Regions from separate parts of the Neobacillus sp. C211 genome, predicted to be linked through region 2. Evidence: riboswitches for the same ligand, from Rfam matches in the RefSeq annotation. Region 2 holds a riboswitch; each other region holds the start of a gene.
What was found. A riboswitch is a leader RNA that binds a small molecule or an ion and turns the genes downstream of it on or off. The one in region 2 is predicted to bind glycine.
Positions count from the first base shown of each region.

Region 1: it holds a riboswitch for glycine, as region 2 does, so the genes downstream of both, ACSU6B_RS06455 (amino acid permease) here and gcvT (glycine cleavage system aminomethyltransferase GcvT) in region 2, are expected to answer to the same signal.
Region 3: it holds a riboswitch for glycine, as region 2 does, so the genes downstream of both, glyA (serine hydroxymethyltransferase) here and gcvT (glycine cleavage system aminomethyltransferase GcvT) in region 2, are expected to answer to the same signal.

Region 1 covers NZ_JBPXRO010000004.1:276,072-287,281, forward strand. The annotation lists gene ACSU6B_RS06440 (sensor histidine kinase) at 1-312, shown strand, start outside; gene ACSU6B_RS06445 (response regulator) at 326-1,870, shown strand; gene ACSU6B_RS06450 (DUF2935 domain-containing protein) at 2,110-2,907, shown strand; glycine riboswitch at 3,438-3,518, shown strand; gene ACSU6B_RS06455 (amino acid permease) at 3,683-5,047, shown strand; gene ACSU6B_RS06460 (hypothetical protein) at 5,371-5,742, shown strand; gene ACSU6B_RS06465 (aldolase catalytic domain-containing protein) at 6,038-6,997, shown strand; gene ACSU6B_RS06470 (polyprenyl synthetase family protein) at 7,347-9,728, shown strand; gene ACSU6B_RS06475 (helix-turn-helix domain-containing protein) at 9,761-10,102, opposite strand; gene ACSU6B_RS06480 (asparaginase) at 10,283-11,210, shown strand, end outside.
Region 2 covers NZ_JBPXRO010000044.1:391-11,600, forward strand. The annotation lists partial or broken gene ACSU6B_RS26485 (YqhG family protein) at 1-386, opposite strand, end outside; gene ACSU6B_RS26490 (DEAD/DEAH box helicase) at 364-2,052, opposite strand; glycine riboswitch at 2,230-2,317, shown strand; glycine riboswitch at 2,321-2,400, shown strand; gene gcvT (glycine cleavage system aminomethyltransferase GcvT) at 2,487-3,593, shown strand; gene gcvPA (aminomethyl-transferring glycine dehydrogenase subunit GcvPA) at 3,612-4,958, shown strand; gene gcvPB (aminomethyl-transferring glycine dehydrogenase subunit GcvPB) at 4,951-6,411, shown strand; gene ACSU6B_RS26510 (rhodanese-like domain-containing protein) at 6,513-6,896, opposite strand; gene ACSU6B_RS26515 (lipoate--protein ligase family protein) at 7,090-7,926, shown strand; gene ACSU6B_RS26520 (vitamin B12-dependent ribonucleotide reductase) at 8,269-10,827, shown strand; gene ACSU6B_RS26525 (C40 family peptidase) at 11,049-11,210, shown strand, end outside.
Region 3 covers NZ_JBPXRO010000011.1:149,939-161,148, reverse strand. The annotation lists gene lpdA (dihydrolipoyl dehydrogenase) at 1-720, opposite strand, end outside; gene ACSU6B_RS12750 (iron-sulfur cluster biosynthesis family protein) at 834-1,139, opposite strand; gene lipA (lipoyl synthase) at 1,176-2,054, opposite strand; gene gcvPB (aminomethyl-transferring glycine dehydrogenase subunit GcvPB) at 2,178-3,662, opposite strand; gene gcvPA (aminomethyl-transferring glycine dehydrogenase subunit GcvPA) at 3,655-5,007, opposite strand; gene gcvH (glycine cleavage system protein GcvH) at 5,009-5,404, opposite strand; gene gcvT (glycine cleavage system aminomethyltransferase GcvT) at 5,530-6,642, opposite strand; gene sdaAA (L-serine ammonia-lyase, iron-sulfur-dependent, subunit alpha) at 6,658-7,539, opposite strand; gene ACSU6B_RS12715 (serine dehydratase beta chain) at 7,539-8,051, opposite strand; gene glyA (serine hydroxymethyltransferase) at 8,067-9,317, opposite strand; glycine riboswitch at 9,559-9,661, opposite strand; gene ACSU6B_RS12705 (amino acid permease) at 9,774-11,162, opposite strand.

The DNA of each region.
Region 1 (11,210 bases), on a different contig from region 2:
CTGTTACAGCCCATTGTAGAAAACTCTGTCTACCATGGTTTAGAACAACAGGAAAGAGGAACCATCATGATTGAAGGCTATAAACAGCATGACGGTTTAGTTTTTAAGATTAGTGATACCGGAGAAGGTTTTGACATGAACGAGGTGGATATTAACACAAAGGGTTATGCTTTGAAAAATATAAATGAACGATTGAAACTTTTTTATGGAAAAGAATATGGATTAAAGATCGAGAGTGAAATAGGAAAGGGAACGACCGTTTATCTTAAGATTGGCCTGAATAATGACGGAATCATCCATGACAATTTTTAAGGGGTTTTCTATTATGTATAAACTTTTAATTGTTGATGATGAAAAAATTGTAATTGAAGGCTTGAAATCTGCAACTGACTGGAAGGAACATCACATTGAAATTGTAGGATCGGCCTCTGACGGAGAAGAAGCCTTTAAAGAAATTATTAACAAAAAGCCTGACATTGTTTTAGCCGATATAAGAATTCCAAAAATGAATGGATTGGATTTAATAAAAGAAACAAAGAATCTTAATCTAGAAACTGTTTTTATCATAATTAGTGGGTATTCAAAATTTGATTACGCCAAAAGGGCCATTCAACTCGAGGCAATTGACTATCTGGTCAAACCAATTGAGGTGGATGAAATTGTTTGTTCTATTAAAAAAGCCATTTTAAAACTTGAAAAAATAAAAAATGAAAAACAAACAACTGAACGGATTAATGAATATCAAATTGCATTAGAAGAAAAGCGTGTTCTTGATTACATCTTAGGACATAGATTTGTTGACCCTGAAATAGACCAAAAATTAAATCGTTTTTCTTTTTTAAACATCGGATTGAAAGGGTTTACATGGGATGATTCAAAAGAGACTGAAAAACTTCAGGTCCCATTAGGTTGTATGAAAAATCTATTGGAAAACAGGGGAATTGAGAGTTTCATTTATACGATTGATAGTCAAATTGTAATCATGTTTTCCAATTCCAGTTTAGAGATTAGGAATGACTTGGTTCATGATCTTGTGTCATTGATTTTTCATGATATCAAATTAAAACCGATTGTTGGAATCAGCAATGTATATGAAAATATTTCGGAAATAAAGAAAGCATACAGTGAGGCAACAGAAGCATTGAAAAATGGGATTTTTTCAAACCAGTTAATAACATATTATAAAGAATTAGAAACTTTTAATCATTCATTTGGAAACAGTATTATCGAAGAAATTAATCAATTTTTTAATGAAAAAAACCCAAATCTTCTTAGCAGAATGAATCTTTTCATGGCCAAAGTTTTTCTCGATTGTAAAAAGAGTAACCTGTCCCCGGAAAAATCAAAATATGTATGTTTTAAAATAGTTAATCATTTTTTGGAATATATTGAAAGTGAATATGAAGTAAATAAAAGTGGTGGCGAAAGATATTTATTATACGAAGAGTTAAATCTATTACAGTCTTTGGAAGAAATCAGAGATTGGCTTGAACAATTTATTGATCAATCAACTGAATTTTTAAAGGAGAACCACGTGTCCTATAATGAAAAACTAATCTTCGACTTAAAAAGTTTCATAAATACTAATTATAAGGAACCCATCGTTTTAGATGACTTAGGTAAGTTGTTCCATAAGAACCCTGCGTACCTGTGCAGTTTGTTTTCTAAGGCAGTTGGTAACACCATCTTTGAATATATTACAAATGTTAGATTGAATAATGCCAAGAAATTACTAAGAAGCTCAAATTTAAAAGTATCAGAAATTTGTAAACAAGTAGGCTACGAAAATCAAAAATACTTTAATCAAGTATTCAAGAAAAATATTGGAACAACCCCAGGTTTCTACCGTTCACAACACATACTAAAGTAAATGTTGGTGGAGTGTTATTTGTGGAGTCCACCTATGAATGTGCGTAATTGTAAATAATTCAATAAAGCCATCGGAGGCGAAGGGAAAATGAATCGACGAAAGAAGAGATTACGAAACATCTTCACAAAAATGGCAGCAAGACTTATTTTTTAGTGAATTTTCCTTCTTTGTTCATAAGAACCAATTGAAAAGAATAAACATCAAAATAGTGTGGGTATTTTTTTCTAGGAGGAATAAACATGAATGATGTCCTTGAAAGAACAGCAAAATTTGAACACCGTTTTTGGCTCCAGATATTAGGTGATCATTCGAGGTTTATTTTCGAAGCTCTTGCACCTGTTCAAAAAGAGGAAATTGAGAAGGCATCATCTTTTATCCGAGTTTTTGACAAACTTCTGGAGCGTGCAAATTCCTCAGATTTAGTGCCATTAACAATTGAAGCTGAAACAGAGGTTATAAGATTACGTAAATTTAAATTGGACTTATTAAGTAAACATCTGATAGGGAAAATAAAAATTCACCTTTCGCCAACCTTTATTAATCATATGGTCAATGAATTAGAGGAATACTTAAGAATTTTAATACACCTAAAAGCAGGGGAAGCCCCTCCTGTTTACCATGAACTACATCATCATCTTTTATGGTTATTAGATGCTGCAGGTCATTCAGAGGCAATTTCCTCTAATTTAGATAGTGTTGAAAAGAAACTCATTGAGAAAAGTAATACATTTAGGAAGAGTTTTGAAGATTTTTACTTGAAATCAGTTGAACTAGCAGGATATTTAAGAACTAATCTGACTTCGTTCCCTGCTTTATCAAAAATGAATTCAGACAGCCAGTTAGAAATAAAATTATTTCAAAATTTTCTACATGAAATAGAAGAACTCAGACTAAGTAAGCAAGCATTAGGAACATTCGCCCCCCTAATGGCGGATCATATGTATCGTGAAGAATGTTATTATCTTATGAAATTAGCAGAATCGGCAAATCTTGACTCACCCAAATGTGATCCTGCTAAACCTCGACTTAAGGAATAATTCAATGAGAAATAAAAGGGAAACACAACCACAACCAATGATCGGTCAAGCATGGACTGGTAGACATGTGATCTTGCTTCACTGTACAAACAATAATCAATTAATAAATCTTTATAAAAGTTTCCATGCTCCGTTTGAGCCTCCACGTCAAAATTGCGCAGAAACTTTGTCGCAATTACTGAGTATCGGATATCGTGTTATGGCGATTACGCCCATCTCAGCAAATCATATTCAATATTTTTTGGTACTAGGAGATTAAAGATGCAGAACCAACGATTGCGATAAAAATGAACCCAATCTTTTGCAGTGGGTTCATTTTTTGTTTCTCCATTAATCTAGATTCTCTGAAATTAATTATTGACAAAGTGATTGAATACTACTAAAATTAGAAATTATTTAACAATAATTTAGTTTGTGAGATAAGATGTAAAAATGCATAACTTTTTTTAGCTGGGGATTTTGAACCATTTGTTCTTCAACATAAATTACATACTAAGCAAGCTATGATTGCTATGGATCAAACTATAGCAGGAGCAGCTTCTGGAGAGACCGCAGGAAATCTGCGGCGCCGAAGGGTTCACAATCTCAGGCAAAAGGACAGAAGAGTACGAGTTTTATTTGTTATTCTGACAAAAGAGTAATGGATATTATTTGTTATTCTTATGACCGATGAGATTGGAGAAATTCCAATCTCTTTTTTCATGGAGTTTAACACTTTGTTCATATCTTCACAAAGTGAACAAAGGAAATTATTACTAATGAGGGGGCAAATGAAGTGGCACAACAAGAATTAAAACGAGATTTAAAAAATCGGCACGTACAACTGATTGCGATTGGAGGTACGATTGGTACAGGTTTATTCCTAGGTTCAGGAAAAGCCATTCAGTTAGCAGGTCCATCTATCATTTTTGCCTACTTAATCGTGGGAATCGCATGTTTTTTTGTAATGAGGGCATTAGGAGAGCTTCTTTTATCAAATAAGGGCTATCAATCATTTACGGACTTCGCCGAGGATTATATTGGACCTTGGGCTGGTTATGTAACTGGATGGACGTATTGGTTTTGTTGGATTATGACAGCAATGGCTGATATTATTGCTGTTGGTGTATATGTGCAATATTGGTTCGATATCCCACAATGGGTACCTGCAATAGTCTGTTTAATTCTATTATTGGGACTAAATTTATTAACAGTAAAGCTATTTGGGGAATTAGAGTTTTGGTTTGCTTTAATCAAAGTGATCACCATTCTTGCTTTAATCATCATAGGAGTCATTTTGTTAATTATTGGATTTCAAACAGATTCAGGAACGGTTACAGTAAAAAATCTATGGAGCCATGGTGGTCTTTTCCCGAATGGAATATCAGGTTTCTTACTTTCTTTTCAAATGGTTGTATTTGCATTTGTAGGTGTTGAATTAGTAGGTGTATCAGCAGCCGAAACATCCAATCCACAAAAAAATATCCCATCTGCAATAAATAAAATACCTTTAAGAATACTGTTTTTCTATGTGGGAGCACTTATTATCCTTTTATGCATCAATCCATGGACGCAACTGAATACAGCAAACAGTCCTTTTGTAAAAACGTTTAGTTTAGTTGGTATTCCGATTGCTGCAGGAATTATTAATTTTGTCGTCTTAACATCAGCTGCGTCTGCCTGTAACAGTGGATTGTTTTCAACGAGCCGTATATTATTTAATTTAAGTAATCATCAACAGGGACCAGCGAATTTTGCTAAATTAAATAAAAATCATGTACCGAGTAACGCATTATTTATATCTGCACTTGTTCTATCCGTCGGAGCTCTTTTAAGTAAGCTGATTCCAGGACAAGCATTTGGGATCGTGACAACGATCAGTGCAATTTGTTTTATTTGGGTCTGGAGCATTATCTTAATTTGTCATCTGCGATATAAGAAATCACGCCCAGATTTACATGAAAAGTCGATTTTTAAAGCACCGTTTACACCATTTATTAATTATCTTGTTCTCACGTTATTTGCATTTATTCTCATTATTATGCTATTTGCAGAATCAACTCGTGTCGCTTTATTAATGACACCATTATGGTTCATTCTTTTATTCATAGTGTATTCATTTAAAAGGACAAAGGGAAAAATAATAGAATATCTGCGCTAGAGAGGCCAAGAAGGCAAAAGTAAACTTATTAGTTTGAAAAAAAGAAAAGATAATCAAGATCAAATCATTACTTTATCTAAAGCAGTGTGAATTGACTCTTATAGCTTCTTCATAAAATAATAAAATCTACACTAAATTGAGGCTACAAACCAAATTGGATTTGTGCCTTCTTTTTATGGAGATTGTTCGCTAATTTTTCCTGATTCTTTAATTCTAAGGTCTCTTTTTCGTGATAAATAGTATTGTTGGTGTCATTATAACGTCCCCAAACATACACTCTTCTTAAAGATGGGTTGGAAATTAGACGTTGAGGAGAGGACAAATTGAAATTCGAGATGCAAAAAGCGAATATGTTGGCTGAAAATATCAAGGGTTTTATAAAATATGTTCAGAAAAGCCATGAAAATAAAAACAGCTTTAGGTATAATCCGGATAAATTGTTTCAAATAAAACTCCTAATTGAGGAGTTTAAGTTTCAAATAATAGCAGATGAACTTTTAAGAATCAATAAGTTTTCTTGGGATGAAAAGTACACGTATTATTTAGTTGATCAATTTATAGAAGGAATCGAGATTATTGATGAATACATCCATAATAACTACAATGATTTATTTCTCTTAACGGCTAGAGTTTACACATTAAAGGATCTCAGTCAATCATTTAGCAGGCAGGGAAAACTGTATCATTGGTCCTAAGACCTCCTTTTTTAACTAAGGCATTGGTATTAATAAAGCCAATGCCTTTTCATTTCGTCAAATAGGAATTAAATACGGAACCTACAAAGTAACCATACCTGCACAAAATACAGGAACAAAAGTGAAGGGTATATTGTATATACTATTATTATTTGATTATAAGAATTTTCAGGAAATAGGTTGACACCCTCTGACAAACCATGATATAAACACAATAAGAAAATTTAGTACTTAAATGCATAAAAGTATGAAATAATAATGAGAAAAGCAGAATAAACAGGGGGAAATGACGATCATGGAAACTCGTAGTAAAATTTTAGACTGTACCATTCGTGATGGAGGATTAGTTAACAATTGGGATTTCAGTGTCGAATTTGTTCAAGACTTGTATAACGGCCTAAGTGAAGCTGGAGTTGAATACATGGAGATTGGCTACAAAAATTCTCCAAAGCTTCTTAAAGCGACTGAGCCCAATCCATGGCGATTTCTTGACGATAACTTCCTGAAAGAAATTATCCCTGTCAAAAAGTTCACGAAGCTATCGGCTTTAGTTGATATTGGCCGTGTAGATCCCAATGATATTCTACCCCGTGAACAAAGTGTTTTAGATATGATTCGAGTAGCGTGCTATATCCGTGAAGTAGATAAAGGCTTAGAACTTGTCCAAATGTTCCATGATTTGGGATATGAGACGTCACTGAACATTATGGCATTATCAAGTGTTCCTGAACAACAGCTGATTAAAGCTTTTGAATTGGTGAAGGAAAGCCCTGTAGATGTGGTCTATATCGTTGATTCCTTTGGAAGCTTAGACCCTGTAGATATCGAGCACCAAGTGAAAAAGTTCAAAGCGTTGATCCCTAACAAACAGCTTGGAATTCACACACATAACAATATGCAGTTAGCTTTTGCCAATACATTAACTGCGATGCGAAATGGGGTTACATATCTCGATTCGTCTGTATATGGCATGGGTCGGGCAGCAGGTAACTGTAACACAGAACTTCTTGTTAGCTACATCCAAAAATCAAGCTATGAGATTAAGCCGGTTCTTGGAGTCATTGAGAAGCACATGCTCGAAATGCGTGAAAAGTGGGAGTGGGGCTATATCATTCCTTATATGATTTCAGGTGTTCTTAATGAACATCCACGTGTTGCCATGGCTTACCGTGATAGCGCTGACCGCGATCAATTCGTGGATTTTTATGACAAGGTAACATCACCTGAAAGTACAGTGGCTACAACTTTAAAATAGGTTAAATTGCTTAAAGCACCTCTATATTTGAGGTGTTTTTTTATTAATTAAAATGGCTGTGTTAAAGGTCATTGTTGATTTTTATAGCCAAGTTGATTGGAGCGGAAAGCGAAGCGCCTGGAGCGGACATCAACAGCCAAGTTAAAAAAGAAAAGATTAATGAAGGTATTATTTACTATGCGCGGAATTATAATATGAAAGGAAATATTATACTTTTTGAGTCTAAAGATGTTATTTTATGATTATAAATAAATATATTTTGATAGTTTTTAAAGAAAAACGCTTGGATTTATCATCTCGGTTTGAATTATATTGCAAAACATATATAAGACAACCTTAAGAAGAGGTAATGTACAGTATGGATGAGGAGTTAATAAAAAATGCCGATGCATGTTATCAGCTAGCTGAGCAGAAGGCTGCACATTATTTTAAATCACTTAATAAACAGGTCATGCAAAAGACTTTTGTTCCTGTCCTAACAAAAGATATTCAATCTTGGAAACACAACCATATTCATCATCATTCAATCCTATCCTTTTTTTCACGTGGAAAAGGAAAACCTAATACTCAAGGGTATAACAAATATATCCAATGGCTCGATTACACCGGCAAACTTGATAATTACTTGGATCGCAGTATTTCCTATATTTTCATGCGGGACCTAGGCAAAGCCTTGGACTCAGCTGAGACACAGACCAGGATACGGCGTGTAGTTAACAGTTTAAAAAATAACCTGACACAGTCTTTTGCTACAAACAGCGGAGTCAAAACTGAGACGTTTAGCATGGCCGGGTTGTATCGAATCGCCCAGAAGGAAGGCATCGAGTCCACGATGATCTGGTTACTAAACAAATTAAAGACTGTATCATCCAATATTCCAATGGGAATGGATGCTGAGAATGCTCAGCGAAAGCTCATTAAAATTATTGCTGGGGTAATTATGCATGAGGTGGAAGAGTTGGGCGATGAGGTATCGCCTGAAGAAAGAAGGCAGAAACTTGATGATGCTATTAGGCTAGGCTATTGCTATGGTTTGACCTATCCATTTATTGACGATCTTCTCGATGCCAAAGTCTTATCTGCCAATGAGGAAAAACAATATTCCGATTTAATTCGTACCACCCTTATCACAGGAACTGTGCCGGAATTGGGTGAGTGGACGGGGAATAACGTAAACCTGATCCGATTTATTCATTCAGAACTCCGCGATGCCTTTGAGTATATTAAATCTCATTTGCGTCCAGACACCAGCAAAAAATTTTTCGAGCAGGCCTATGTGTTTTTCAATTCACAGGAAGTGGACCGTGTAAAGGATCTATCCAACGCAAATTATACGAATGAAGAGTTATACATTCCGGTCATTTTAAAATCCTCTTCTTCCCGATTGATTGTCCGCTCAGTTATTAGTGCTCCGGAGGATGAAGGCTTTGACACCCGAACATTCTTTTATGGCATATACAACCAGCTTGCGGATGATTTTGCAGATATGTATGAAGACTTGAAGGAGGGCAGGGTAACCCCCTATACCTATTATCTGAAATATCATGATAAGCGAATCGATCTTATCAATCCCTTTGAATTATACTGGACGGTCATCTCCAATTTGATCCATAAGGTGTATCACTCAGATAGCAAGGCCTGTGAGGTGATTCTCGATCGTGCAATAAACGGCCTGAAGCGATTTAAAGAACGAATGGGAACTGAAAAATACAACGAAGTTATGAAACTATTTTTTTCAGGAAATCCAAAATTTAATCGTGTGATTCAAAATATGGTTCGGAAAGCTGATGATGTCGATTTCTTTGATAAACTACTTCGTGACCATATGATTACCACTCTGAAAAATGAACGGAAAGAGCGGGAAGGGTTTTTAGACATTGTTGAAACTGTTCGTAAGGAGATCAACCACATCTTAAAAATCCCTAAAATCGAAGAAGTTGAGCAAATAATTGATGCTGCCAATTACAGTCTGGAAGGTGACGGGAAGCGATTGAGACCAATAATGACCTGGGTCATGGGCGTTAACGAATTTGGACTTAATCAATCTGCAATCGTGCCACTACTGAAATCATTGGAATATATGCATACCGCATCCTTAATCTTCGATGATTTGCCATCACAGGATAATTCTTTAACCCGTCGGGGCCGTCCAGCGCTACACTCGGTTTATAACATTGCCATCGCAGAATTAACTGGACTGTTTCTTACCCAAAAGGCTATTGAGGAACAAGCCTCTCTTGACCAATTCGATTCGAAAGCGGTGCTTAACTTGATCCAATACTCAGCTCAAATGACAGCGGTTATGTGTAAGGGACAGGCGATGGATTTGGATTCTAAAGGGAAACAATTGACACTGGAACAATTGAATTTGATGTGTTTTTATAAAACCGGAATAGCATTTGAAGCTTCCCTGATCATGCCTGCAATCCTTGCTCATGCAAAGGAGTACGAAATGGATGCTTTGAAAAAATTCGCCCAACATGCTGGTATTGCGTTTCAGATAAAAGATGACTTGCTTGATGTGGAAGGAGATCAGATCTTACTCGGAAAACCGATTGGCAAAGATGCTGAAAACAACAGCTCTACTTTTGTGTCAATCCTAGGTCAGGATGGTGCTAGAAAAGAGATGTGGGAACAGTACTGTCTAGCGATGGAAGCGTTGCAAGAGATGCCACGCAATATCACTTTTCTGAAGCATTTATTAAATTATATAGTTAACCGCGACCATTAATAGTTTGTCATATTGTTATATTTAGAAGATGTTTAAACCATTGTTTGTTTGACTTGACGTTTTGTCCTGGCAAATGCAATAAAATCACAAAGTTCCTCTTCAGTTAATGGTATATCATCGAGATAAATTAAACTGTTACCCGACTGTAAAATGCTGTTTAATTCAACCTGTATTTTTTCTTCGTCGACCCGATTTAAGAGAAAATCAACTGATGTATCAAATAGTTCGGCCATTTGAGATAAAGCATGTAAAGAAGGCTCTCTATACCCTGATTCATAGCCTGCATAGGTACTTTTGGCAATGCCCAGCTGATCGGCTGTTTCCTGCATTGACCACTTTTTAAGTTTTCTAAGGTTTACTAATCGTTTTAACACTCTCGTTCCCTTCCCCCATGTTTGTTTGCTTGATTATATCATAGAAAAAATCGATTAAAAAGAAATATATACGCGATATGAAAACAATGATTGATTTTATTATCATAATAGCTTTATAATCAGTTATATTCATTCGCAAAACGCGTACGGGCAGAAATAAAAGTAAAGCGGGGGATAAGGATGAAAAAAATATTATTACTTGCAACAGGGGGAACAATCGCATCGGTGGAGGGCAATGAAGGTCTAGTTCCTGGAATGTCTCCTGATGAATTACTCCGATATTGCCTGAATGTATCTGAATCTATAGAGGTAACGTGCAAAATTCTTATGAATAGAGATAGTACAAATATGCAACCAGAACATTGGGTTATGATGGCAAATGCAATAGCCGATAATTACACTATGTATGATGGATTTGTCATTACTCATGGCACTGATACACTAGCTTATACTTCCTCAGGATTATCCTATATGCTGCAGGGGTTACAAAAACCTGTTGTGGTAACTGGATCCCAAGTTCCAATTAGCTTTAGTCGAACCGATGCCGTAAAAAATGTTGCTGATTCGATTCGATTTGCTTGTGAAGATATTGGTGGGGTTTTTGTTGTCTTTGATGGACGAGTTATAATTGGAACCCGTGCAGTCAAAATTAGAACGAAAAGTTATGACGCTTTTGAAAGTATTAACCATCCTTATGTTGCATATATAACTGGGGACAATGTTAATTACTATTTCAAACCGGAGAAGATGCATCAAGAATTAAGTGTAGATACATGTATTTCTCCTGATGTATTTGTTTTAAAATTGTTTCCAGGGACGAAGCCTGAAGTATTTGACTTTGTGAAAACTTGCTATCGAGGCGTCATTATTGAAAGTTTTGGTAATGGGGGACTTCCATTTGAGGACCGTAACTTATTACCTAAGATTAAAGAATTAACTGAGGCTGGTATAACCGTTATCATTACTACTCAATGCTTAGAGGAAGGGGAAGACCTTTATCTCTATGAGGTTGGAAGGAAGGCAGCACAATATAATGTCACACTATCAGGTGATATGAACACCGAAGCTATTGTTTCTAAGCTTATGTGGGCGCTTGGAAAAACAAATG
Region 2 (11,210 bases):
TAGGAGATTTTAACATTCATACAAAGCCATGGTAATAAAGGAGTTTGCTTGTTTTGATTCCGATGATTTTCATAAAGTCGGATATAGCTGGCTAAATTTTTCGTCGAAGTAAAAATTTGATGAAGCCGAGGTGAACCAAAATGAATGATTTCCCCCTTTATATTTTCAGGAGCGGCATCTTGGTTCGTAATAAATGTTAACTTCATCGGGTTTGGAATTCCGCCCGTCTTTTCTAAATAGTGCCAGTAAAAAGGCCGATTCATTAATTCCTTATCAAGTTCAACTGTTAACTGAACAGTTAAATAGCCTGGGCTATTCGCCACAATTGCACAATCATTAGCCTGAAAATAGTTCAATAAAAAGTTATGAATTTCCTGCTGCTGCATGGGAATCTCCCTTCTTCATGTCCTGAGCAAATTCAATCATTGATGATAAATTTTCCATTTTAATTCGCATTTCGCCTTCGGAGGAGGATTGTCCAAAAATATCGATTAAATGGTCTTCTATATTTCCAAATTCCAACTTTGTTAATATATCGTCAAGTTCACCAATTACTTTTTCAAATAAATGTATTTTCTCATAAAGAAGCTTCAAAATATGTTCTTCGACAGTATTTTTTATCGCAAAATTATAAATCATGACATCCTTTTCCTGGCCCAGACGATGGATACGACCAATTCGTTGTTCGAGCCTCATTGGATTCCATGGCAAATCAAAGTTAATTATATGATTACAAAATTGAAGGTTAATTCCTTCACCGCCTGCTTCAGTTGCAATAAGGACTTGAGCGTGCTTTTGGAATAATTCTCTCATCCAGTCCTTTTTTCCACGCTTGAAGCCGCCCCGAAAAGGGACAGATGAAATTCCATGTTGTTTTAAATACCATTGGAGGTACATTTGTGTTGCTCGGTATTCTGTAAAAATAATTACTTTATCATTTACTTTTTGAATTAATTCTAGCGCTTTTTCTGCTTTTGAATTCTTCTGGACAGCTTCGACTTTTGTTATTAAATACTGAATTTGTTCTTCGAAAGCTGGGGTTGGATTTTCCTTTTTTTGCAGCATATTTTTTAATGTATAAAAAACTGCTTCTCTACTGCTGCATGCCTCACGCTGTAATGTCATTACAGAGAATGAACTTGCCTGTGCCCAATTCCCCTCATTCTTTAATTCCGTAATTGACTCATAAAGATCTTTCTCCTCTTGAGTGCATTCAATCGGAATGGTTTCCACATGCCTTTTCGTCCACTCAATGCCTGTATCTGCCCGCCGGTTCCGAATCATAACCTTGTTTACTAATTCTTTTAAATGCTCATCATCATTTAATGAACGTGCATCTCGTTTGTATTTTTCAAAGAATGTCGTTTCGCTGCCTAAATGTCCTGGTTTTAATAATGAAACCAGATTAAAAATTTCCTCGATACGGTTTTGAATGGGCGTTGCCGTCAATAGTAAACAAAATTTCTTTTTCAGATTTTGGACAAATTCGTAATTTTTTGTTTTGTTATTTTTAAGTTTATGGGCTTCATCAATGATAATAAGGTCATAGTCCTGCTTGAAAATGATGTCTCGATGAGGATTTCGTTTGGCCGTATCAATTGACGAAACGACAACATCACACTGTTCCCATACATAGCTTTTCCTTTGTGAAATGGCTGGAATGAAAAATTTGCTATTCAACTCCATCGACCATTGAGTAACTAGTGATGCAGGGACAAGAATCAATACCTTTTTCACCAATCCACGAATCATATATTCTTTTAGAATGAGCCCGGCCTCAATCGTTTTTCCGAGTCCTACTTCATCGGCAAGGATGGCTTTCCCATTCATGTTTTCAATTACTTGTTTTGCTGTTTCAAGCTGGTGAGGAAGTGGGGTTAGATTGGGTAAATGGCTAGGTGCTAATAAACCCATGAAATCTGGAATGACGAGATGTTTTTCAACTCCAATTGCTAGTTTAAAAAGTTCCCAATTCCCCCATGGACCATCGTTTTCAATTCTATGTAAAAAATCATCCTTCCAGGAGGAATCAAATTCAATTTCGATCGACATGGTTCCAACTCCTTTTTGTTCAATTTCCAGCTCTTTGCTTTTCTAATAAAGTTATTGCTCAATGTATTATTTTAATGGTAGGATGATAATAGCTTTGAATGTTTTAAATATTTTAATAAGGTAATTTATTTTATAAGTATAATTAGTATGACCAGTTTAGATAATATTATAATGCGAATGATAACAAGGGGAGAGACTACTTATGTAGCGCCGAAGGAGCAAGCAGAAATGTGAATCTCTCAGGCAAAAGAACTCTTGTAGGACGCAGCTCTGGAGAGCGCTGCTAGCTTTAAGCAGCCACCAAAGGGGAAAGCCTTTTTAGGTAAACTTTCAGGTGCAAGGACAGAGACCTTCTTACGTTTCATAGGAGGTCTCTGTCCTTTTTTATATTATCTAATGAATAATTTTGCGCCAAAGATTGAAGGGGGATTAAGATGTCTGAATTAAAACGAACTCCACTTTTTGATGTGTATAAAGAATGGGGTGGAAAAACTATTGATTTTGGAGGCTGGGCACTGCCGGTCCAATTCTCTAGCATTAAAGAAGAGCATGAAGCTGTTCGCTCTAGTGCAGGATTATTTGATGTTTCCCATATGGGTGAAGTAGAAGTAAAAGGCACTAATAGCTTAGCATTTTTACAAAAAATGATGACTAATGACATTTCAAAAGTAAAGAATGGAGGTGCCCAGTACACCGCCATGTGTTATGAAAATGGCGGTACTGTTGATGACCTGCTTGTATATAAGATTGAAGACAATCATTACCTTTTAGTAGTAAACGCATCAAATATTGAAAAAGATTACAAATGGCTTGAAGACCATTTATCTGGTGATGTCTCTTTAGAAAATTTATCGGAAAAAACAGCACAGCTGGCTATTCAGGGACCACTTGCGGAAAAAGTATTGCAAAAGCTTGCGGGAGATAATGATTTAAGCCAAATTGGCTTTTTCAAATTCCAACAAGATGTAATCCTAAATGGGAAAAAGGCACTTGTATCAAGAACTGGTTATACTGGTGAAGATGGCTTTGAAGTATATTGCGATGCAGAAGATGTTGTTGACCTTTGGAGAGACATTTTAACTGCAGGTAAAGAAGATGGAGTAATCCCCTGTGGATTAGGTTCACGCGACACACTTCGCTTTGAAGCAGTTTTAGCGCTTTATGGTCAAGAACTATCTCCAGAAATTTCACCACTTGAAGCTGGAATTGGCTTCGCTGTGAAATTAAACAAAGAAGATGACTTTATCGGGAAACAAGCGTTGATCCAACAAAAAGAAAAGGGCTTAACAAGAAAATTGGTTGGAATTGAAATGATTGATCGTGGGATTCCACGTCATGGCTACCCTGTTTATAAAGGTGATCAGTTAATTGGTGAGGTTACAACTGGAACGCAATCACCCACGTTAAAGAGAAATATTGGTCTTGCCCTAATCAATGCAGAATTTGCGGGTCTTGAATCCGAAGTTGAGGTTGAAATTCGCGGCAAACGTTTAAAAGCTACTGTAGTTCCAACACCTTTTTATAAAAAAGAAAAGAAATAAGAGAAGGGAGTTAGGTTTATGAAACATCGCTATTTACCTATGACTGAACAAGATAAGAAGACTATGCTTGAGGCAATTGGTGTTTCCTCTATTGATGAACTGTTTAGCGATATCCCTGAGAAAGTAAGATTTAAGGGTGAGTACAATATAAAAGCGGCAAAGTCTGAAACGGACTTAATGAAAGAACTTTTTAAGATGGCTAGTCGGAACGCTGACCTGAAAAGAAACGTATCTTTTATAGGTGCAGGTGTTTATGACCATTACATGCCTGTAATTGTCGACCATGTTATTTCTAGATCAGAATTTTACACAGCTTATACACCTTATCAGCCAGAAATTTCACAAGGTGAACTTCAAGCTATCTTTGAATTCCAAACAATGATTTGTGAGTTAACTGGAATGGATGTTGCCAACTCATCAATGTATGATGGCGGAACTGCACTTGCTGAAGCAGCGATGCTTAGTGCAGGCCATACCAAACGAAAAACAATAGTTGTATCCAGTGCTGTACATCCAGAATCACGTGATGTTCTTAAAACTTATGCAAAGGGTCAGTACCTTAATGTGATTGAAGTACCAGTCAAAGATGGTGTAACAGATCTAGACGCATTAAAAGGACTTGTTAATGAAGATGTTGCAGCCGTTATCGTCCAATATCCAAACTTCTTTGGGCGAGTCGAGCCGTTAAAAGAGCTTGAGGAAATCATTCATGCAAATAAGTCCATGTTTGTTGTTTCAAGTAACCCACTGTCCCTTGGGGTATTAACACCTCCAGGTAAATTTGGTGCCGACATCGTTATTGGTGATGCGCAGCCGTTTGGGATCCCAACTGCCTTTGGCGGACCGCACTGCGGATATTTTGCTGTCACTACTAAGTTAATGCGGAAAGTTCCAGGCCGTCTTGTTGGACAGACAACGGATGACCAAGGGCGCCGTGGTTTTGTCTTAACACTGCAAGCACGTGAACAGCATATCCGACGTGATAAGGCTACATCAAATATTTGCTCCAATCAGGCATTAAATGCCCTCGCTGCATCTGTAGCGATGACCGCACTTGGTAAAAAGGGTGTCAGGGAAATGGCTGCGGCCAACTTGCAAAAAGCTCATTATGCGAAAAATGCTTTCAAGGAAGCTGGCTTTGAAGTTGGTTATGATGGCCATTCCTTCAATGAATTCGTTGTGAAATTAACTAAGCCTGTAAAAGAAATCAATCAAAACCTTTTACAAAAAGGAATAATCGGGGGCTATGATCTAGGGCGTGATTATTCAGAACTGGCTAACCATATGCTGATTGCTGTAACAGAACAAAGATCGAAGGAAGAAATTGATACTCTAGTGAAAGAATTGGGGGATTTCCATGCATAATCAAGACCAGGCACTCATTTTTGAACTTAGCACACCAGGACGCATCGGCTACAGCCTGCCGGAAATGGATGTACCGGAACTAGATCTCAGCGGTCTCCTTCCTGATGGTTACCTTCGTACAGAAGAGCCTGAACTTCCTGAAGTTTCGGAGCTTGATATTATGCGCCACTACACTGCCCTTTCGAGGAGAAATCATGGCGTCGATTCAGGATTCTATCCACTAGGCTCGTGTACGATGAAATATAATCCGAAAATCAACGAAAATGTAGCGCGTTTTAACGGATTTGCACATGTACATCCGCTGCAAGATGAAAGCTCTGTTCAAGGTGCTCTTGAACTTTTATACGATTTGCAGGAGCATTTAATCGAAATAACAGGTATGGATGAAGTGACCTTGCAACCTGCGGCAGGGGCTCATGGGGAATGGACAGGTTTAATGATGATCCGTGCTTATCATGAGGCTAACGGTGATATGAACCGTACAAAAGTAATCGTCCCTGATTCTGCTCATGGTACGAACCCAGCTTCCGCTACGATTGCTGGTCTAGAAACAATTACCGTTAAATCAAATGAACATGGTCTTGTCGACCTTGAAGATTTAAGAAGGGTTGTTGGTGAAGATACTGCTGCATTAATGTTAACCAACCCGAATACGCTTGGACTATTTGAAGAAAACATTCTTGAATTGGCTGAAATTGTCCATGAAGCCGGTGGTAAGCTTTATTATGATGGAGCAAACTTAAATGCAGTTCTTTCAAAAGCAAGACCTGGAGATATGGGATTTGATGTTGTTCACTTAAATCTTCATAAAACATTCACTGGCCCACATGGCGGCGGTGGCCCTGGTTCCGGTCCTGTCGGGGTGAAGGCAGACCTTATCCCGTTCTTACCGAAACCGATTATCACAAAGCAAGGCGAAGAATATGTCCTTGATTATGACCGCCCGCAATCAATTGGCCGTGTGAAGCCATATTACGGAAACTTCGGTATCAATGTTCGTGCTTACACATACATTCGCTCGATGGGACCAGATGGCTTAAAAGCGGTAACAGAGTACGCTGTATTAAATGCGAACTACATGATGAGAAGGCTTGCTGAATATTATGATCTACCATTTGATAGACATTGTAAGCATGAATTTGTACTCAGTGGAAGACGTCAGAAAAAATTAGGCGTTCGTACATTGGATATTGCGAAACGTCTGCTTGATTTTGGCTACCACCCACCAACCATTTACTTCCCATTAAATGTGGAAGAGTGTATTATGATCGAACCGACAGAGACCGAATCAAAAGAGACACTGGATTCGTTCATCGATATTATGATCCAAATTGCTAAAGAAGTGGAAGAAAATCCAGAAATCGTTCAAGAAGCACCACATACAACAGTGGTCGGCCGGATGGACGAAACAAAAGCAGCCCGTAAACCAATTTTGAAATACCAAGAAGCTTAATAAAAGGAAAGGTCAGATTCGAAAAATAATCTGACCTTTTATCTTGTGTAGCAGTTTTTGAAATTTAAAAAGGCTCCGAATCCGGAACCTTTAATGATATCTTATTTCTTAGTTTTTACTTTACCTGACCATTTTTTGAACCCGCCTTGTAGCTGAGTAAGGTCTCGATAGCCTTTTCGGTGTAAGAATTGGGCTGCACGTGCACTGCGCATTCCACTCTGGCAATACAAATATACTGGCATATCAGAACGGATTTCTTTCATACGCATTTTCATTTGCGACATTGGGATATTACGTGCTCCTAAAATATGGCCGCCTTCGAATTCGTTTGCTTCACGAACATCTATTAGTTGTGCCTTTCTGTACCCCGCACGGAAATCTTCTTCTGTTACCGTTTTAACAATTCTTTTCTGATAGAAAAATGTAAAAACGGAATAAATGATAACTGCTACAATGATGATTAATAATGGATAAAGTGAACTCAATTTCTTTTTGCCCCTTTCAAGCTTTCCTGCACTAGTATTTATTATATAAGTCAATCCGATAAAGATAAAGATGAATGCAAAAAAATCTTTTGATATTGCCTAAATAATTATAGCAGAAACATCTTATTTTGAATCTATATCAGATTTTGGTAGACTTAATTACGATATAATTATAAAAAAATGAGGTTTTAGAATGAAAAAAGAAGTTTGGCGTTTTATTGATACTGGAAATAGTTCACCATCTTTTAATATGGCTTTAGATGAAGCGTTACTTGATTGGCATAGTGAAGGGAAATTTCCTCCAGTGATTCGTTTCTATGGCTGGGATCCGGCAACGCTATCAGTAGGATATTTTCAAAAGGTAGAGAAAGAAATTGATATGGAAGCAGTTAAGGCTCACCAATTAGGTTTCGTAAGAAGACCTACAGGAGGACGTGGCGTTCTGCACGAGCATGAACTTACCTATAGTGTCATCGTTTCTGAAGAACATCCAGAAATGCCTAATTCTGTTACAGAGGCATACCGAGTAATTTCTGAAGGAATTTTAAAAGGTTTTCACCATTTAGGACTTGAGGCATATTTTGCTGTCCCAAAAACAGCAGAAGAACGGGATGCATTGAAAAACCCTCGCTCTGCAGTATGCTTTGATGCTCCAAGCTGGTATGAGCTTGTGGTGGAAGGCAGGAAGGTTGCCGGCAGTGCACAAACGAGACAAAAGGGTGTAATTCTACAGCACGGCTCCATTCTGTTAGATTTAGATGAAGATAAGCTATTTAGTTTATTTAAATATCCAAGTGAGAGAGTTAAGGAACGTATGAGAAAAGCATTTAAGGATAAAGCGGTTGCTATCAACAACATTAGTCCAAGAAGGATTTCACTTGAGGAAGCAAAGGAAGCTTTTTATAAAGGCTTTGCTGAGGGTCTAAATATTGAGCTTGAAACTTATCAATTAACCGAGGAAGAACTAGCTTATGTTGAAAAGATTGCAAAAGATCGATATGAAAGTGATGAATGGAATTATAAAAGATAATTAGATACGGCGAATTCGCCGTCTTTTTTTGTTGCCATAACGATTAATGTAAAGAAGCAAACTGCGAAATTTGTTGAATTTTCCTGTTTTCTGACGAAAATCTATTAAAAGCTATTGATTACTTTTAATTCTATTATTTTTTAAGTTTGACAAAATAATTATAGTTTGCTCGACATACAATATATAGTGGTGTCGAAAATATTTTCGGTACTATATATTGATATTTAGTTGATTTATTCAGGTGGGCTATGATAACCTAAAAATACAAACCAACTAGATATAGCGTAAACCTGCTAGATTTAGGACAATAGGTGGATTTTTATTTAAGAAGGAGTTGTTCTAATGTCTGTAGTTTTTAGACAAACAATGAATATTGATTTTGAAAGGTTGAATGAGGATATTCAATTATTCCCCCAGGTGCATCCAGTTACCCCAGATATGAAAATAACTCACAAGGGTGTTTCTCGTTTGGTCATGTTGGACCGCTATACCTTTAAAGATACTGCAAAAATTACTCTTACAAACGGCGACTTTGTTGTTTTAACTATTAAAGAAGATCCGAAATTTCCAGCTCGTGGTCTTGGTTACATTATGGAAATAGACTGGGAAAAGAAAAAAGCGAAAGTTTTAGTCGATGAGGAATTCAGGGGAGTACTCGATGATCCTGAGGAAGCTAGTACGGGTGTGATAGTCAGATCCTTAGATGTAATTGAGAAGCCTTTAGAGCTCTTCTATGAGCAAATTGCGAAGCGTAATGCTACTGGTCTTGCTTCTGTTGAAAAGACGGAAGAGAAGCGAAGAGAATGGACTGAGAGGTTTTATCAAGAACTTGTTAACATGAACTTCATTCCTGCAGGACGCGTTCTTTACGGAGCTGGGGCAGATACTGATGTAACATACTTTAATTGCTATGTAATGCCGTTTGTTCCTGACTCTCGTGAAGGTATCTCTGATCATCGTAAGCAGGTAATGGAGATTATGAGCCGAGGCGGCGGTGTTGGAACAAATGGCTCGACGCTGAGACCGAGAAATACACTGGCTAGAGGCGTAAATGGTAAATCATCTGGATCGGTTTCATGGCTGGATGATATTGCGAAATTGACTCATTTGGTTGAGCAAGGCGGATCAAGACGCGGAGCTCAGATGATCATGTTGGCCGACTGGCATCCAGACATTATTGAATTTATTATTTCTAAGATGCAAAATCCTAGAATTTTACGATTCTTGATTGAAAATACAAATGATGAAACGATTAAAAAACTTGCTAAAGACAAGCTAAAGTTCACCCCTCTTACTTTAAGGGAAACTGCAATGTTCCAGGGAATTGTAAATTATAAAAACATTCCTGGGTTCGGTGGATTTGATGAAAACATCATCGCAGATGCAGAAGAGAAATTATTAACTGGCGGTAATTACACTGTCCACAATTCAGAATTCCTTACAGGTGCGAACATCTCTGTCTGTTTAACAAAGGAATTTATGGATGCTGTAGAAACCGATAGTGACTATGAACTCCGCTTCCCGTACGTTGAACAATATGATCAAGAGGAAATGGAGATTTACAACCAAGAATGGCATAAAGTTGGTGACGTTCGCGAGTGGGAAAAACAAGGGCATAAAGTACGAGTGTACAAAAGGTTCAAAGCAAAAGAACTTTGGAACCTAATCAATATTTGCGCGACCTACTCAGCTGAACCGGGAATATTTTTTATCGATAACGCAAACGACATGACGAATGCAAAAGCATATGGACAACAAGTTGTTGCAACAAATCCGTGTGGAGAGCAGCCTCTCGCACCATTTTCCGTCTGTAATCTTGCAGCTGTCAATCTCGCTGAGATGGCTGATAAGGACACAAAAACTGTTGATTTTGAAAAGCTTAAGAAAACAGTAGCTGTGGGCGTACGGATGCAGGATAATGTCATCAACGCAACCCCGTACTTCCTGGAAGAAAATAAAAAACAGGCGCTTGGTGAACGACGTGTAGGGCTTGGAGTCATGGGCTTACATGACATGCTGATATATTGTGAAACGAAGTATGGATCACCAGAAGGAAACGAACTCGTTGATCAAGTATTTGAAATAATTGCAACTACTGCATACAGAACATCAATTGAATTGGCAAAAGAGAAGGGAAGTTTCCCATTCTTAACTGGTGAAACAACATCAGAAACCAATCGATTAAGACAGGCCTTCATAAATACAGGGTTTATGAAAAAAATGCCTGAAGATGTCCGCCAATCTATTTTAGAAAACGGAATTAGAAATTCCCATTTACTAACTGTGGCACCTACTGGATCCACAGGAACCATGGTTGGAGTTTCCACCGGACTTGAGCCTTATTTCTCATTCTCTTATTTCCGTAGCGGACGCCTCGGTAAATTTATCGAAGTAAAAGCGGATATTGTGAAAGAATACTTGGATCAGCACCCAGAAGCAGATGAAAACAATCTTCCGCACTGGTTTGTTACATCAATGGAGCTTTCAACTGAAGCCCATGCGGATGTTCAATGTGTCATCCAGCGCTGGATAGATAGTTCTATCAGTAAAACCGTCAACGCACCAAAAGGTTATAGTGTAGAGCAGGTCGAAAAAGTTTATCAGCGTTTGTACCGCGGCGGGGCAAAAGGTGGAACTGTTTATGTTGATGGTTCCCGTGATTCTCAGGTACTTACACTAAAAGCTGAAGAAAACACCAATGAACAATTATCAATTTTTAATGAAAAACCGAAGCAGCATGTTGTCCTTGTTGATACAATCAGTGAACTCCGCTCAACAAGTGTAACGATCGGCTCTGAAGTCGGTAACACTTGCCCAGTCTGCCGGACTGGAAAAGTAAAAGAAATGGGTGGTTGTAATACCTGTGCAAACTGCGGCGCTCAATTAAAATGTGGTTTATAATACGTATTTTTAGAGGGGGAGAAAATCCCCCTTTTTTTGTGTTATCAAAGTCAATATCCGTCCCTGAAAGTTACATTATACTGCATCATATATAGCATATTTTGCTAATTGAAGTAGAACGAAGTCGGAATTTGTAATATAACTGTAATCTACCTGTTACGACCATGTTACTCTTTTTTTGTATATTATGAGTAACGAAGCACACAAGGGGATTAAACAATATGTTGAAAAAAATCATTGCAACCATGGCTATGACAATTATTCTAAGTTCATTGTTTACCGCTATGGGTGATAAAGCGGAAGCTGCCTATTACCATACAAAAGCAATCTCAGTAGCAAAATCAAATCTTGGCGTTCCATATAGATGGGGTGGATTAACACCT
Region 3 (11,210 bases), on a different contig from region 2:
AGGCAGCACCTTTGCACTAGTGACGATTTTCACACCTTTTTTCTTCATTAAACGCTGGATTTCCTTTGATACATCTTGATCTTCTGTTGGTAATATACGGTCGGCATATTCAAGTACGGTTACTTGTAATCCGAAGTCCACGAGCATCGATGCCCATTCGATTCCAATCACTCCGCCGCCAACAATGATAATCGATTTTGGAAGCGTCTCCATTTTCAAGGCTTCATCCGATGTCATCACATACCTTTCATCTACTTCAAGACCATGGAGTGTTCTTGGACGAGAGCCTGTTGCAATCAAAATATTCCGGGGGCTTAAAATGATTTCCTCTTCTTGGTTATTCAATTCCACTAGAACATCTTTTGACTGCAAAATACTACCTTTCCCATCATAAACATCGATCTTTCCTTTTTTCATTAAATGCTGGACACCTTTAAATAGCTGGGCCGTAATTTCTTCTTTCCGAGCCTGTACTTTTGAGAAATCAAGTCCAACTTCTGAGGCAATAACACCATACTTGCCTACGTTTTTTGTTTGAGCGTACACTTCTGCGCTTCTTAATAAGGCCTTACTCGGGATACAACCAGCATGAAGGCATGTTCCACCTAATTTTCCTTTTTCAATGACCGCCACTTTTAAACCTAATTGAGAGGCGCGAATGGCTGCAACGTACCCGCCTGTTCCACCGCCGATAATAACAACATCATATTCTTTTGTCATCTTCGTGACTCCTTTAATAAAAATATGTAATTATATCTATAGGAAAACTTGGTTTAATATTTTCATAAATAGCTATTAGCTCCATTCAGTAATAGACATCAACCATTTTCCAATTAATCGAATTCAATTGCACATGCACTAGAGGCAAAGCTTTCGCCAACTAGAAAACCTTGTTCGTCTCTATAATCAATTTGTGTTTCTTCATCTAAATAGCGTTTTGTAAAACGATCCAACCGAATCTGAATCCCATCCGTCTCAATGCATAAATCATTTCGCCGTGGTCCATCAAAAACAATTGAAAACTTAACAGTCATCCCGCATCCGCCAGCGACCTCGGCGTCAATCCGAGGAGTTTGCTCTCTTTTGACCGACATTTCCTTAAGCTTGTTCATTGCTGCTTCTGTCATTTTTATCATCATAGGACTTCCCGCCCCTTATTCGCCTATTTTAATTGATTACGCATTCGCTTTTGCTGCATTAACCTGTTCGTCTGCATGATAAGAGGAGCGTACGAGCGGACCTGCTTCGCAGTGACTAAAGCCTTTTGACATGGCAATGTTCTTTAGATCTTCAAATTCTTGTGGACTCCAGTATTTTTGGACTTTAAGATGATGTTTGGTTGGCTGCAAATATTGACCGATTGTCATAATATCTACATTGTTTGCACGAAGATCGTCCATTGTTTCTATAATTTCTTCTTTTGTCTCTCCTAGACCAATCATAATGCTTGATTTTGTTGGAATAGTAGCATTCATTTCTTTTGCTCGGCTCAAAAACTCAAGGGAACGTTCGTAAGTTGCCCGTGAACGAATTCTAGGTGATAAACGTTTCACTGTCTCAATATTGTGATTTAAAATGTCTGGCCTGGCATCCATTAATGTTTTTAAGTTGTCATATTCACCCTTCATATCGGACGGGAGAACTTCAATGCTGCAAAATGGATTGCGGCGTCTTACTGCCCGTACTGTTTCTGCAAAAACCCCAGCTCCACCATCTTTTAAATCATCACGAGCAACAGCGGTAATCACTACATGCTTTAGTCTCATTTTTTCCACTGACTCTGCAACACGCTCTGGCTCATCCCAATCCAACTCTGTCGGAAGCCCTGTTTGAACCGCACAGAAACGGCATGCACGGGTGCATATACTTCCTAAAATCATAAAGGTTGCGGTTTTGCGTTCCGCCCAGCATTCATGAATGTTTGGACATTTCGCTTCTTCGCAGACCGTATGTAGCTTTTTTTCACGCATCATTTTTTTTAAGCCAGTATACTCTTCATTCGTATTTAATTTTATTTTTAGCCATTCTGGTTTGCGAACATGATCAATTGACATCTCTTCCACTCCTATGAACAGTCATGAAGTTTTCGGTTTATTTTAAACCACCAAGAATGACATAGTGAGAAAATTTATTTTCTCTTTATCTTCATTCTCAGTGGTTCATGTTTACTAATTCGTTTAAGACATTACGGTTTCTCTTTTTACTGCTTCTTCTTTTGTATAACGTAAGATTGGTGTTCTAGCTGCCTGTACTTCATCCAAGCGGCCAATAACCGTAGTATGTGGTGCGTCTAATACGACACCTGGATTTTCTTCCACTTCTTTTGCAATTTGAATCATGACATCTGCAAAAGCATCTAGTGTTTCTTTTGACTCTGTTTCTGTCGGTTCAATCATCAAACATTCCTCCACATTTAGCGGGAAGTAGATGGTAGGTGGATGGTAGCCAAAATCAAGCAGCCGTTTGGCCATATCAAGTGTTCTTACACCAAGTTTTTTCTGTCTTGATCCAGATAACACAAATTCATGCTTACAAATTTGTGAATACGGTGCTTCAAAATACGGCTCGAGTTTTTTGCGCAGATAATTCGCATGTAGTACTGCACTTTCCGACACTTGACGTAACCCTTCAGGTCCCATTGTGCGAATATAGGTGTACGCACGTAATAGAATACCGAAGTTTCCATAGTATCCCTTAACTCGACCGATAGATAACGGTTGGTTAGAATCTAGCACATATACCTCATTCACTTTCTCAACACGCGGTACTGGTAAAAACGGAATCAGTTTCTCTTTCACACCGACTGGACCTGCACCTGGGCCGCCGCCCCCATGAGGTGTAGTAAATGTTTTATGAAGATTTAAGTGCACGATGTCAAAGCCCATTTGACCCGGAGTAGATTTCCCTAAGATGGCATTCGCATTAGCTCCATCATAGTATAATAAGCCGCCTGCTTCGTGAACAACCTTGGCGATTTCTACAATTTCTTTTTCAAACAGGCCGAGAGTATTTGGATTTGTTAGCATCAGTGCTGCTGTATTATCATTTACATGCTTCTTTAATTCTTCTAAATCGACTAACCCATGCTCATTGGATGGAATCGTTATCGTTTCAAAACCGGCAACCGATGCACTTGCAGGGTTTGTTCCGTGTGCAGAGTCTGGTACAAGGACTTTCGTTCTTACCTCTCCTTTTTGCTTATGGTAGGCTTTGACCATCATTAACCCTGTCCATTCACCTTGAGCTCCTGCTGAAGGCTGTAAAGTCACTGCATCCATTCCTGTGATGACAGCTAACTCTTCCTGTAATTCATATAAGACCTCTAGTGCGCCTTGTACTGTTTCTATTGGCTGGTATGGATGAATGCGGCTAAACCCTTCCAAACGTGCTACATCTTCATTAATTTTCGGATTGTACTTCATCGTACAAGAACCAAGTGGATAGAAGCCATTATCAATCCCATGGTTTTTATTCGAAAGCGCTGTGTAATGGCGAACAAGCTGCAACTCTGATACTTCCGGGAGTTCTGCTGGCAGGTCACGAATCAAATGCTTGGGAAGTTTATCATTTAGATCAACAGTATCAACGTCACTTTCCGGAAGGCTTGATCCAACACGTCCTTGACGACTGATTTCAAAAATTAGGTCATTATATTCAACCATTTACAACTGCCTCCAATACCTCGATAAATTGGTCAATCTCTTCTTTTGTCCTCTGCTCTGTTACTGCTAGCAGCATTTGATTTTCTAAACCGTAATCCGTTCCTAAATCAAACCCACCGATGATACCTGCCTCAAGAAGTTTGGCATTGACTTCCTTTACCGGACGAGGAAGCTTAACAACAAATTCATTAAAGAATGGCGCTTTATTCATAATGGTAAAGCCTTTTTTATTTAGAGATTTTGCCATGTAATCGGCTTTTTCAAAGTTTAATTGGGCCATATGACGAATTCCTTGCTTTCCAAGTGCACTCATGCAAACCGCAGAAGCAAGTGCATTTAATGCTTGGTTTGAACAAATATTGGATGATGCTTTATCACGGCGAATATGTTGTTCGCGTGCTTGCAGGGTTAATACAAATCCGCGTTGTCCTTTTTCATCTTTCGTTTGCCCGACAATTCGTCCTGGGATTTTTCGCATGAATTTCTTACTTACCGTAAAATAACCGCAATGTGGGCCGCCGAAGGACATCGGGATTCCTAATGGCTGCATATCCCCAATCACAATGTCTGCTCCAAGTTTACCAGGAGCCTGCAAGAGTGCCAGTGCCAATGGATTGGCGCTTACAATTAAAATCGCTCCTTTTGTATCCGCGATATTCTTAATTTCTGCTAGATCCTCAATGGAACCGAAAAAGTTTGGGTATTGAACAATAACAGCAGCAGTGTTTTTATCAATTTGTCCTTGCAGCTTCACTAAGCTTGTCTCATCATCAGTAAGATTGACGTCTTCAACTATATAACCTTGGCCATCTGCTACCGTATTTAAAATGGCACGTGATTCAGGATGAACTGCCTTTGACACAAGTACTTTGGAACGTCGTGTTGATGCAACAGCAAGTGATGCAGCTTCCGCAAGAGATGTAAAACCATCGTACATCGAAGAATTGGCCACATCCATTCCCGTCAGTTCACAAACCATGGTTTGGAATTCAAAAATCGCCTGTAATTCACCTTGGCTGATTTCCGGTTGGTATGGTGTATAGGCTGTGTAAAATTCGGACCGTGAAATCATATGATTGACCACACTTGGAATATAGTGATCATAAGTTCCTGCACCAAGAAAGGTTGGGTAATGATTAGCATTTTTATTTTTGGAAGCCAGTTGATTCATTTTTTTCAAAAGAAGCGGCTCAGGCACTGCCGCTGGAATAGGCAGCTCACCGTTTAGTTGAATTTCAGCTGGAATATCTTCAAATAACTCATCTATCGAAGAAATATTTAAAAAAGCGAGCATTTCCTCTTGATCTTGTTTCGTATCAGGGAGGTATCGATAAGTGGAAGTCATTTTATTCCTCTCCTTCATTAATAAATGCTTGGTACGCATCTTCATTTAAAAGTGATTCCAATTCTTCAGGATTGGACATTTCCACTTCCACTAACCAACCTGCTTCAAATGGATGTTCGTTAATCGTCTCCGGAGCATCTCCTAACTCTTCGTTTACAGTAACAACCGTACCTGATACAGGAGAGTATAGGTCAGAAACTGCTTTTACTGATTCGATGGTCCCCATTGATTCATTCGCTTTTACTTCATCATCCACTTCTAAGGTTTCAACAAAGACAATATCTCCTAATTGCTTTTGTGCAAAATCAGAGATTCCAATACGTACTCGATTTCCGTCTAATTGTAATACCCACTCATGTTCTTTGCTATATAGTAAAGTTGCTGTCGCTTTAGTCATTGTTTCTCTTCCTTCCGATTGTAAATTCAAGTTTGATCATTCAGGTCTTGATTTCAAGTAAGTTTACGTACAGTCGGCCTTCCGATCATCTTTATGCAAGTTAACCAGAGAACTCTATCACTCTATTAACCCTTTTTATAGAACGGTGTTTTAACAACAACCGCCTCAATCTGCTTATTACGGATGACCACTTTTAATGGTGTTCCCACTTCTGCATGTTCTGCGGATATTAGTGCAAGGCCTATGCTTTTCTTTAAAGATGGTGATTGGGTTCCTGATGTAACAACACCAATTGCCTCTCCACCTTCTGAAACTACTTGATAACCGTGGCGTGGAATCCCCCGGCCTGTTACCTCAATTCCTACTAATTTTCTTTTTAATCCGGCTTCTTTTTGTGCTGAAAGTGCGGATTTACCGATAAAATCACTTTCTTTTTTCGTTTTTACGGCAAAGCCGATTCCAGCTTCAAGGGGACTAATATCACTTAATAGCTCTTGACCATAGAGTGCAAGACGTGCTTCTAAACGAAGCGTGTCACGTGCACCGAGGCCACATGGTTTTAAGCCATCATCACTTCCTACTTCTAAAAGCTTTACCCAAAGTGCTTCGACTTGTGCAGCATCTAAATAAAGCTCAAAACCATCTTCTCCTGTATAACCTGTCCGAGATACGAGCACATCTGTAATCCCGTCCAGGTTGACATGTTGAGCAAATTTAAATGGGCCAATTTCTGATAGATCTGCTTCCGTTAACTTTTGTAAAATGCCTTCAGCCTTTGGACCTTGGATGGCAAGCTGTGCAATGTCATTCGAAATATTTTGGAGCGTCACATCTCCTTTTACATGCTGCTTCATCCATTCATAATCTTTCTCAATGTTTGAGGCATTAATGACGAGTAAATATTTTTCATCTGCTAATTTGTACACTAATAAATCATCGACTGTTCCGCCGTCTGGATAGCACATTGCTGTATATTGTGCTTGATCGATACTAAGCTTTGTTACATCGTTAGTAACAAGGTAGTTAATATAACTCTCTGCATCTTTGCCTTCAACAAGCACTTCACCCATATGTGAGACATCAAAAAGACCTGCTTTTGTTCGAACAACCTCATGCTCATCTAAAATGCTGGAAAATTGTACTGGCAATGCCCAGCCTCCAAAATCAATGACCTTCGCACCTGAGTTTCCATAAATTCCAAAAAGTGGTGTTTGCTTTAATGCTATTTCTGTCCCCATTGATAGACCCCCTACTTATGATTTCCTACAAAATAGTCGTTCCTTCACCTGTTTACCTGTTTCTGTCGTTGCTAAACCTCCAAGCGCTGTTTCCCGAAGTGTCCGAGGCATATCTTTTCCAACCCTATACATCGCTTCAATTACTTCATCACACGGAATGCGACTTTCAATCCCAGCAAGAGACATATCAGCCGCTGAAAATGCGATAGAGGTTCCAATCACATTTCGCTTTATGCAAGGCACCTCAACAAGACCTGCGACTGGATCACAAACTAAACCCAAGAGTGACTTCATGGCAATGGCCGTCGCATTCACTGCTTGCTGTGGCGTGCCCCCTTTTAACTCAACGATTGTTCCTGCGGCCATGGCTGTTGCAGACCCTACCTCTGCTTGGCAGCCTCCAGCTGCCCCAGAAATGAATGAACGATTTGCAATGACAAACCCGAGCATACTTGCTGTGAACAACCCCATGACTAAATCTTTATAGGGTGTGCCATCATTTTTATGAAGCGAAAACAATACACCAGGCAAAATACCGGCTGCCCCAGCAGTTGGCGTGGCTACAATAACCCCCATCCGTGCATTGCTTTCAGAAGTTGCCAATGAAAAGCTCATTGCATTGCTTACATAACTACCCGACAGAGATTTACCTTGATGTACGTAATCATACATTTTCACGGCATCCCCGCCAGAAATTCCACTCGGTGCGGTTGAGGCATCTTTTATACCGCTATCAACGGCTTCTTTCATTTTGATCAATCGCTCTTCCATCATGCTTATTATGGTTTCTTGGTCTCTTCCTGATTTTTCTGTTTCCATCATCAACATGATTTCACCAATGGTTTTTTGTTCTCTTTCACAAGCTTCAATCAGCTCTTTCATGGACTGTATCTTCATTAAATTGCCTCCATAAGTACTTTCCCTCTTGGTTGATAAGAACTAGCAAGGACTGTAAAGTCATCGCCTGCACTTAAACGAATATCTACCATCTTCTCGTTAATCATAAAGATTTTTGATAAGCCTCCACCAAGTGATGCACCGCCAACCTTTACAACACGATCTTCGAGTTTCACTGTCACGATTGTTGTATTTGGGTGGTCATAGTAGTCACAGATATCTTCAAATTCGAAATGGTACTGCATGCCAGCCTCTTTTGCCCACTCCAATGAATGTTTAATGCGTGTATCATCGGTATCCATCCCAAGCAATCCGCCAAGAAGTGCTTTATCTGTTCCATGTCCTTGATAAGTTTCAGCAAAGGAATCATAAAATACAATCTTGACCTCTTGTGGACAATCTCCTAACAGTTCATAAATAAATTTCCCGATAGATACGACACCTGCTGTATGAGAACTCGACGGTCCCACCATAATCGGGCCAATAATGTCAAAACAACTCTGAAATTCCATCCTCATACCCCTTTCTTATACTGTGACTGCCTGTTGAAATAACGGATAGACTCCACAAATTGCTTTGGTTGTTTCTTTTGCTTTCTCAAGAACGACTTTGTCCCCTTTGCTCTTCAAAACAGCTGCGATAACTTGCCCGATTTTCACCATATCATCCTGTTTCATACCCCGTGTCGTTAAAGCCGCTGTTCCCATGCGAATACCGCTCGTAACAAACGGCTTTTCTGGATCAAATGGAATCGTATTTTTATTTACAGTAATGCCCGCTTCTTCTAATAATTTTTCTGCTTCTTTTCCAGTTAAATTCCACGGACGTAAATCTAAAAGGACGATATGATTATCCGTTCCACCAGAAACAAGGGCTGCACCTTCATTTTTTAATGTTTTGCCTAGTGTGTCGGCATTTAGAATGATTTGTTTTGCATATTCCTTAAAGCTTGGCTGCAATGCTTCATTGAATGCAACCGCCTTAGCTGCAATAATATGCATTAGCGGGCCGCCTTGAATCCCTGGGAACACCGATTTATTAATGGCTTTTATCATATCTTCATCATTTGTTAAAATTATGCCGCCACGCGGTCCTCTCAACGTTTTATGCGTAGTGCTCGTTACAACATCTGCGTATGGAACCGGCGATGGATGAAGACCAGCTGCAACAAGTCCCGCAATATGCGCCATATCTACCATGAATTTTGCGCCAACTTGATCAGCAATTTGTCTAAACCGTGCAAAATCAATCGTTCTAGTGTAAGCACTTGTACCTGCAATGATCAATTTCGGTTTTTCTTTATTCGCGATCGCTTCCAGTTCATCATAATCAATCAATTGAGTATCTTCTCTCACACCATAGGACACTACCTCAAACCATTTTCCTGAAACACTAACAGGACTTCCGTGCGTTAAGTGCCCGCCATGAGAGAGGTTCATCCCCATCACTTTATCACCAGGTTGAAGCAGTGCGAAAAATACAGCAAAATTTGCTTGTGCACCTGAGTGAGGCTGAACATTGGCATATTTAGCACCAAACAGCTGTGTTAGGCGGTCAATCGCTATTTGTTCTGCCACATCGACAAATTCACATCCGCCATAGTAACGCTTCCCTGGATAGCCTTCTGCATATTTGTTCGTCATCACACTTCCCATTGCTTCTAAAACATCTTGGCTTACGAAGTTTTCAGATGCGATCAACTCCAATGTTTGATGCTGACGATGCTGCTCTTTCCTAATTGCTTCAAAAATAGTTGAATCATTTTGTTGTAAACTCAAACCGTTTCCCCCTTGATTCGTTGTATTAGCTACCTCTATCAGTGTTTAACCTCGGATTTTATCTGTTTATTCCAAGATAGAATCTGAAGCGAAACCATACTTTTTTGCACGCAAAAAAGGACAGAAAAGGGTAGCACATGGCTTACTTCTACCCTTCTCTGTCCTTTTACCTGAGAGTTTAAGTTCGATTAAGAACCTTCCCCTTTGGTGGCAAATACTTTATCTGCGCTCTCCAGAGTTGCGTCCAATTGTGGTTCCATCTACCTGAGAGATTTGTTCCAAGGGTCTTTTTGGAACTTGCTCCTTCGGTGGCGTGTAAACTTGCACTCTCCCACAACCATCTTCCGCTTATTTATTTTTATTATTTTCAGAATAATAGTAAATGGAATCTAAGTCAAGCTTTTTTGAAAGCGGAAACATTATTTATTAATAAAAGTTATTTTCTTGGGTTGCAACTTAATTTTCTGCTACTTGTTGTTGATTCTCCTGATCCGCATAATCCGCCTTCTTTATCAACATCTTATAAATTGCAATCAGCATGATAAACCAGACAGGTGTTACGAACAAGGCAACACGAGTGTCTTCCGCAAGTGCAAGGACGACAAGCACGAACGCAAGGAAGGCAAGGATTAAGTAATTGGAAAATGGATAAAGCGGTAATTTAAATTTGTTCGCTTTCGCTAGATCTGGTCTGGTTTTGCGGTATTTCAAATGACTGACGACAGTAATACCCCAAATAAAGATGAAACATACTGTTGAAATACTTGTAATCAACGTAAATACTCCTTCTGGCATTACATAGTTCAAAACAACGGCAATTAAAATAACAACAGTGGAAAAGAACAATGCATTGGAAGGTACCTGACGTGACGTAAGTTTTGCAAATGGTACAGGTGCATTTTTATCTCTGGCAAGTGAGTATACCATCCGGCTTGTACTGAAAATGGCGCTGTTACATGCCGATGCTGCAGATGTTAGAACGACAAAATTGACGATACCAGCAGCTGCAGCGATACCAACCGCCACGAATACTTGAACGAATGGGCTTTTTGCTGGATTGATGGCGTTCCAAGGATAAATACTCATAATGACAATAAGGGCGCCAATGTAGAAAATTAATACCCGAATAGGAATATTATTGATTGCTTTTGGGATAACTTTTTCCGGGTCTTCTGTTTCACCAGCAGTAAGTCCTACAAGTTCAATGCCAACAAACGCAAACACCACCATCTGGAATGAGAGGATAAAGCCATTTATGCCATTTGGGAACATGCCGCCGTGGCTCCATAGATTTGTGAAACTGGATGCTCCTGAATTTGTGGAAAATCCCTTAATAATCATGAAAATTCCGACAACAATTAATGCAAGAATCGCAATAACTTTAATTAATGCGAACCAGAATTCCATTTCGCCAAAAAGCTTTACGGTTGCAAGGTTCATAATTAGCAAAACGACTAGTGCAATTAATCCTGGCATCCATTGTGGTACACTTGGAAACCAAAACTGAGTATAGAGACCAACTGCTGTTAAATCGGCCATTGCAATTGAAATCCAGCAAAACCAGTAGGTCCAGCCAGTAATAAATGCTGCCATATTACCTAAATAGTCTCTAACAAAGTCAACAAAAGAATGATATTTCAAATTGGATAAAAGTAGTTCTCCAAGTGCACGCATGATTAAAAAGCAAATGACACCTGTAATCAAGTAAGCAAATAAAATCGATGGACCTGCTAAATGAATAGATCTACCTGCTCCAAGAAATAATCCTGTTCCGATAGCCCCGCCAATAGCGATAAGTTGAACGTGCCTGTTTTTTAAACCTCTCGACAATGTTTGTTCCTGCATATGAATTCCCTCTTTCTACTTTTTGAGAATGTTTGCAAATTTTTGATG